DNA from 2 places in the Paenibacillus sp. FSL R5-0766 genome. Region 1 is predicted to be linked to the other one. Evidence: predicted binding sites of a transcription regulator. Region 1 holds the regulator's gene; the other holds the start of a gene.
What was found. The regulator NrdR, encoded in region 1, represses ribonucleotide reductase genes. The targets are predictions, from matches to a motif close to AACACNATATATNGTGTT.
Positions count from the first base shown of each region.

Region 2: the regulator NrdR is predicted to act here: its motif matches at 1,519-1,536, upstream of MKY66_RS10420 (adenosylcobalamin-dependent ribonucleoside-diphosphate reductase).

Region 1 covers NZ_CP150227.1:2,132,888-2,136,420, reverse strand. Annotated here, with positions in the region: gene MKY66_RS09730 (hypothetical protein) at 163-429, opposite strand; gene nrdR (transcriptional regulator NrdR) at 1,079-1,546, opposite strand; gene MKY66_RS09720 (alpha/beta-type small acid-soluble spore protein) at 1,663-1,884, shown strand; gene MKY66_RS09715 (lytic transglycosylase domain-containing protein) at 1,967-2,530, opposite strand; gene coaE (dephospho-CoA kinase) at 2,527-3,123, opposite strand; gene MKY66_RS09705 (manganese efflux pump) at 3,133-3,533, opposite strand, start outside.
Region 2 covers NZ_CP150227.1:2,283,311-2,286,843, forward strand. Annotated here, with positions in the region: gene MKY66_RS10415 (SNF2-related protein) at 1-1,069, opposite strand, end outside; gene MKY66_RS10420 (adenosylcobalamin-dependent ribonucleoside-diphosphate reductase) at 1,597-3,533, shown strand, end outside.

The DNA.
Region 1 (3,533 bases):
TTGAATTGGATGAAATAATAGGCGATAATCCAATGTGCACAAAAATGTGCATATTCAAAACATGAACAATCAGGATTGGTTATGAGCCATCATAACGTTGGGGGTTACTAGTTATCAGGTAAAGCAAAAAACAGCCGTGTGAGGGCTGTTAGGAGTGTTTCATTATATACTAACTCTTTGTTTGGAACGATCTATTTTAAAATCAGCCAGTATATATTTTGAGTAGATGCCTTGCTTCATGCATTCCCCACAAAACGTACCAACTTCAGTTGAACTTAAACGTATAGTTCTTTGACATCTGTTACACTCACACATCAATAATTTCTTCCTTAACTCATAATATTTCTTTGAAAGAGCTATGGTTTTATCATTGGTGTATCCTTCTTTTACTCGCTGCTTCTTACGATGATTGTTTGCTTTAAATCTCACTAATTGAACCAACTCCTCACATTTTTATTTCCTTTTTATTCTAACATACTTCGGTACTATACCCCAAGTTTTTACATCATAAGAACAAATAAAAAAGCCCCTAAGGGGCCGTATTTGAGAAGTCAGGTTGCATATAGCCAAGTTGGGTCATCAAGTATCTCCAAGTTAATTCAACCAGATTGCTAAGACTATTAAAAATTACCGATGAAAGGTCGGTAAAATTTGGAGTGTATTTGTAAAGTAAAATTGCTATCGCTGCAACTCCAAGGATGAATAGATATTTGATTTCATCCAATTTAATTGCGCGTATTATATTCATGTCCTTGATATTTATAGGGATATTATCCCATGAGAAGGACTGGAAATAAAAAAAGCTACGCTTTAAGCGTAGTTTCTAAATTGCTTTGTTATGTACTTTGGTAGTGTTTCTAGTAAGCGGGTTCTCCCAGCTGAGCTAAGGCCCCAGGATATGAAATAGATAACTTGTCCAGCACTGCTACGTTCCACAGGCGACTCCTATATCATATAAAATCCAGCTTTCGCTGTCAATCACTTTTTCAAGATCCAAAGTGATTGGAGAAGAACAACCGATTTCTCTGGTACACACGGACTGGAACTCCAGACTGCTCTTCTCCCTTTCCCCACTTCACTAATCCTCCAGATTGTCTTTGGACAACAGGGATTTCAGTTCTTTCATGAACATATTGATATCTTTGAACTGGCGATATACCGACGCAAAGCGTACATAAGCCACTTCATCTACGGGAAACAGCTGCTCCATCAATAACTCACCAATCTGGCGACTCTCGACTTCAGCATCGGCTGTATTACGCAGAGATTTCTCTACTTCAGATACCATCATCTCCAGGGTCTCTACGGAGACTGGACGTTTCTCACAGGCACGAATAAGCCCGCGGAGAATCTTGTCCCGGCTGAACTCTTCCCGACTGCCATCTTTCTTAATAACAATCAGTGGAGTCTCTTCAATCATCTCAAACGTTGTAAATCTGCGGGCACACTGCTCACACTCACGGCGACGACGAATGGATTTTGCCTCGTTGGCCGGACGCGAATCAAGCACTTTGGTACCCATATAACCGCAATAAGGACACTTCAAATCAGATCACTTCCCACGTTTTACTTTTTACCACATATTCCCTGTCTTGATTTTGTAATGAAAAATGCATTGCCGACACATAATACTTTTACCAACCCACGAGGAGGTGAACAGCAATGGCACAAAGCAATGGTAACTCCAACAACCTGGTGGTAACTAAAGCTTCCGCAGCACTCGAGCAAATGAAATATGAAGTTGCTCAAGAACTCGGAATCAGCATCCCACAAGACGGATACCAAGGTAACATGACTTCTTACGAGAACGGTTCGATCGGTGGATACATCACGAAGCGTCTGGTAACAATTGCAGAACAGCAATTGGCAGGTCAATACCAATAATATCTGCATCGTAATACGCTACACAGAGGAGCATGGAGCGGCCGGTGAATAACCGGCCTGCTCTGTGCTTCTACTTATATACTTAGAACGTATTATAGATCTTTACATACTGATTATAATAGTAAATGACTCTTTGTACATAGTGACGCGTCTCACCAAACGGAATATCTTTCACCGTATCAAATGAGCCATCCCACACACCATCTCTAAGCCAACTGTTCACTTTGCCTGGTCCCGCATTATAGGCAGCGATCATAACTGCTTCATTGCCATCGAATTGATCGGATAGATTCCGCAGATACCATGTGCCTAACTGAATATTTCGTTCAGGCTCGTGCTTTAATTCCTCCAGTGAAGTGTCGGGAATTTTGGCTTGTTCCAGTATCCAGTTTGCCGTGTCTGGCATCAGTTGCATGAGCCCGATGGCGCCCCGTTTGGATTCCTTGCTTGTCTTAAAATTGGTCTCCACCTTGATAATGGAAGCAATCAGAAACGGATCAACCTCATAACTCTGAGATTGGGCACGGATCTCTTCCTTATAATGTATGGGATAGAACCATGCCATCCAGTTAGTATTCAGAAATAACACCAGTACAAAGGACACAAACATCAACAGCAGTACACGTTTCTTACGCAATATTCTCATAACAAACCCTTACGCTGTAGAAATGAGTCAATTTGCTGCTCCGTCGCAGGCCATAAACCGCTGTTATCAATGACAATGTCTGCCAGCTTCTTTTTGCGCTCAATATCCATCTGTACATCCATCCGGGCCTCAGCCTGTTCTGCAGTCATTCCATCCCGACTCATCAAGCGATCTCGTTGGACCGACCTTGGAACATATACAACCATGACTTCCTCGAAACCATCTTCCAGACCTGATTCATAGAGCAAAGGAATATCAGACACCACAAGTTTATCCGGATGTTGCAATTCGTATGCAGCAGCCCGTTCACGCATCACTCTTCGGATCGCCGGATGTGTGATAGCCTCCAATGCCTTTCGTTCCTCTGGTTGTTGAAAAACAATGCTTCCGAGCTTTTTCCGATCCAGTGTTCCATCTTCGTTCAGTATGGCTTGTCCAAACCGCTTAACAGCGGCGGCCAACACGGGATGCCCGGGCATCATAACTTCCCGGGCAATAACGTCTGCATCGATGAGCAACGCTCCCTTACTGGCGAGATAGGCGGAAACACTGCTTTTGCCTGTCGCGATCCCGCCGGTTAAGCCTATATTCATCGTTTCACCTCATAACAACTTCATTATTCCCATAATCATTAACATTAGCGCTGGCAATACAGACAGTCTTCGCATCCAGCGCAGAGCTGAGAATCGTAGGCCAACCTTCATGCCGAGTGACAGAAACGCCCCACTAAACAGTGCAATAATGAGTGCTGTCCATAGTGTAGGGAATCCCAGAAGTGCCGCTCCCAAACCTGCTCCAAACGCATCCAGAGACAGGGCAATACCAAGCCACATCGCTTCTTGGGCAGATATACTCCCCGAGTTATCCATATCCGCCTTGGAGGGACTGCGAAGGATCTGAATGACAACGCCCAGCTTGCGCAACTCCAGTGTAAATACCATTCGTTCCAGTGATCCATTTGAAGCCGACTGCTCCAGATCCAGTGCAAGCACCTGATTTCTGC
Region 2 (3,533 bases), 150 kb from region 1:
GAGAGTCCAGCGGAAGTTTCTTCGACAGATTAACCAGCGTCACGAATACAGCATCCCGACTGCTGCACACTTCACGCTGCAATGTAACAAGGGAGAGCATGCTGCTCAGATTGCCGCCAGCTTCCTGGTACTGGTCTTTGACAAAGGAAGTCACACCATCATAAAGCGCTTGTTCTTCGGGCGATAATTGCAGATTCACGTTGGAGACGTTCCGTTTGGTAAATTGAACGGGGCCTTCGCCGCGGCGGTTACGAATCATGACTTTGGATAACTCGTTCTTAAGCTGTTCCTGATTTTTCGGAACCCGCTTGTCTACAACAAAGTTGGCCGCAAAGTCACCCTGACGACCCAGTTGACCGGGCTTCAGCAGGTTGATCAGATTGAACAATTCACTCATATCGTTCTGCACAGGTGTAGCTGTGAGCAGAAGACAATACTTTTTGCGCAATTTCAGCATGAATTGATAGTTGGTTGTTTTCTTGTTTTTGAGCTTATGAGCCTCGTCAATAATAATCATGTCGTAATCGGTATTCAGCAGCATATCTTTATGCGGGTCACGTTTGGCTGTATCCATGGAAGCAACAACCACTTCATTCTGCCAGGAATAGGCCTTTTTCTGGGCAATAGCAGGGATGCCAAATTTCGAATTCAACTCCCGTACCCATTGCAGCACAAGAGACGCTGGCACGAGAATGAGTACCTTGGATACGAGACCTCGAACCATATATTCTTTCAGAATGAGACCGGCTTCAATGGTTTTGCCAAGACCCACCTCATCGGCGAGAATGGCACGGCCTGACATTTCAAATAATACTCTGCGTGCAGTGTCCATCTGATGAGGAAGTGGAGTAAGGCCTTGTAGATGCTTCAAACACTGGATCTCGTCAAAATTGGGAATCAGATTGGTTTCTTCGGCTTGAATGCCCAGTTGGAAGAGTCGATAATCCCCCCAAGGACCTCCTTTATCCAGTCGTGATTCCAATTGATTAATCCAGCTTCGATCAAATTCCAGCGGAACGGGCAGCTCGGCTACAGGTTGATTGGTGTGGTGCGGGTTTTTCCGGTTCATGGTGTTTCCTCCCCTGCCATACGTGATGACGTTTTATTCGTAGGTAATAGTATGGACGAATGAGAGTCAGTTCATAACTATGTAAGTTGAACTACAGTTTATTTGCACGAACACTATGATGACAGAACAACCTTCCAATCGCTGTTATCCCCAGATTTCTTTGATTCCCTTTTCTGGAGGGGGAAATCCGGGGATAAAGGCGAACGCTTCGCTTTTTCAGGTTTTTTCTGTCCTCTCCGTTGACGTGCAAATGATTAGTTTAACTTATATTGAACCCAGAAATTTAGTAAAGGCACAGGTTTTTTCTGTCCCAAAAAAATTCACAGATATCGTATTCATGCGTATGAGGGTGTATGAAGAAGTTTGTCCGAGCAGGGGAGTCTATAGAATAAAGTCTATGATAAAAGTCTTATGGAAAATCAATATATGGTGTAATATACTGGTTTTATATCACTATATGTGGTGTTTTATCATAATTTACTCTTATAGTGAAAATGGAGATTTATTTCGGGAGGTTGAACGTAGCGATGAAATCGAACCAACGATCGTACCCATTAGAAGGACTCAGCGAAAAAATATTTCTGGACCGATACGCCTGGAAGGACGCCGATTCGAATCATGCCAAGGTCGGAGATGTGGTATTGGTATTAACGAAGGATGATCCCAAGTTCCCAACCAAGGAAGTGGGCGAAATCATAGAACGTCAGGGTCAGCTTGTACAGGTAAGGACTCGAAGCGGAGAGATGATCGAGACAAATGTGGAGAAACTGACACTCAACATAGAAAAAACACCGGAAGAGATGTGGGACCGCCTCGCCAAAGCGATGGCTTCTGTCGAATCCACAGCCGATCAGCGGGCAACGTGGGAGTCCAAGTTCCGCTCTGTGTTGGAAGATTGGAAGTTAGTACCCGGAGGACGCATTGCTGCGGGCGCGGGGGCAAGCGATGAGCTGACACTCTTCAATTGTTATGTCATTCCGTCTCCGCAAGACAGTCGGGGTGGCATCATGAAGACTTTGACCGAGATGACGGAGATTATGGCACGTGGGGGAGGTGTTGGCATTAATTTGTCCTCTTTGCGTCCTCGCCGAGCGGTGGTGAAAGGTGTCAACGGATCATCCAGCGGTTCCGTATCGTGGGGCGGATTGTTCAGTTATACGACTGGACTGATTGAACAGGGCGGAAGCCGCCGAGGTGCGCTTATGCTCATGATGAATGACTGGCATCCGGATGTGCTTGATTTTATTACCGTGAAACAAACGATGGGGCAGGTGACCAATGCCAATCTGTCTGTATGTGTGAGCAACACATTTATGGAGGCTGTCAAGCAGGATGGAGATTGGGATTTGGTTTTCCCCGATACAAACGATCCGGACTACGACACCGAGTGGAACGGGGATATGCATCAATGGAAAGCAGCAGGTCATTCGGTGGTGCACTATCGTACACTGAAGGCGCGCGAAATCTGGCATACCATTATTGAATCAGCCTGGAAATCGGCAGAGCCTGGTGTGGTATTCATGGAGTACTATAACCAGATGTCCAACAGCTGGTACTTCAATCCGATCATCTGTACTAATCCTTGCGCAGAACAAGGCCTGCCTGGCTGGGGTGTATGTAATCTGTCTGCCATTAATCTGTCCAAATTCTACGATGAAACAAATCATGATGTGGCATGGGATGAACTGGCGGAAACCACTCGTATCTCGGCTAGATTTTTGGACAATGTCATCGATGCAACACCATATCATTTTGAGGAAAATAGACTGAATCAGCAGCGTGAACGCCGGGTTGGGCTTGGCACGATGGGACTGGCAGAGCTGATGATTAAGCTGCGTATTCGATACGGCAGTCCTGAATCTCTTGTTTTTCTGGATAAACTGTATGGATTCATGGCGAAGGAGGCCTATCTGGCATCGGCAGAGATTGCAGCAGAGAAGGGAGCTTTCCCAGCTTTCGAAGCTGAACCGTATTTAAAGAGTGGATTCATGAAAAATATGGTGGCGACGTACCCTGAAGTGGGAGAGGCCATTCGTAAACAGGGCATTCGAAATGTCACACTGATCACACAAGCGCCAACGGGAAGTACAGGTACGATGGTGGGCACATCAACAGGTATTGAGCCGTATTTCGCCTTCAAGTATTTCCGTCAAAGCCGTCTGGGTTATGATGAACAGTTCGTACCGATTGCACAAGATTGGCTGGATGAACATCCGGGTGAAGCCTTACCAGATTATTATGTGACAGCAATGGATCTGTCGGCTGAGAATCACATCCGGGTGCAGGCTGCCATTCAGCAATGGGTGGATAGTTCGATCTCGAAGACGGCCAATTGTCCGGCTGATTTTACAGTGGAGGACACGGCTGAGCTGTACGAACTGGCCTTCGACCTAGGCTGCAAGGGAGTAACGATATATCGCGACGGCAGCAGGGATGTGCAGGTGTTGTCCACGTCGAAGAAGGA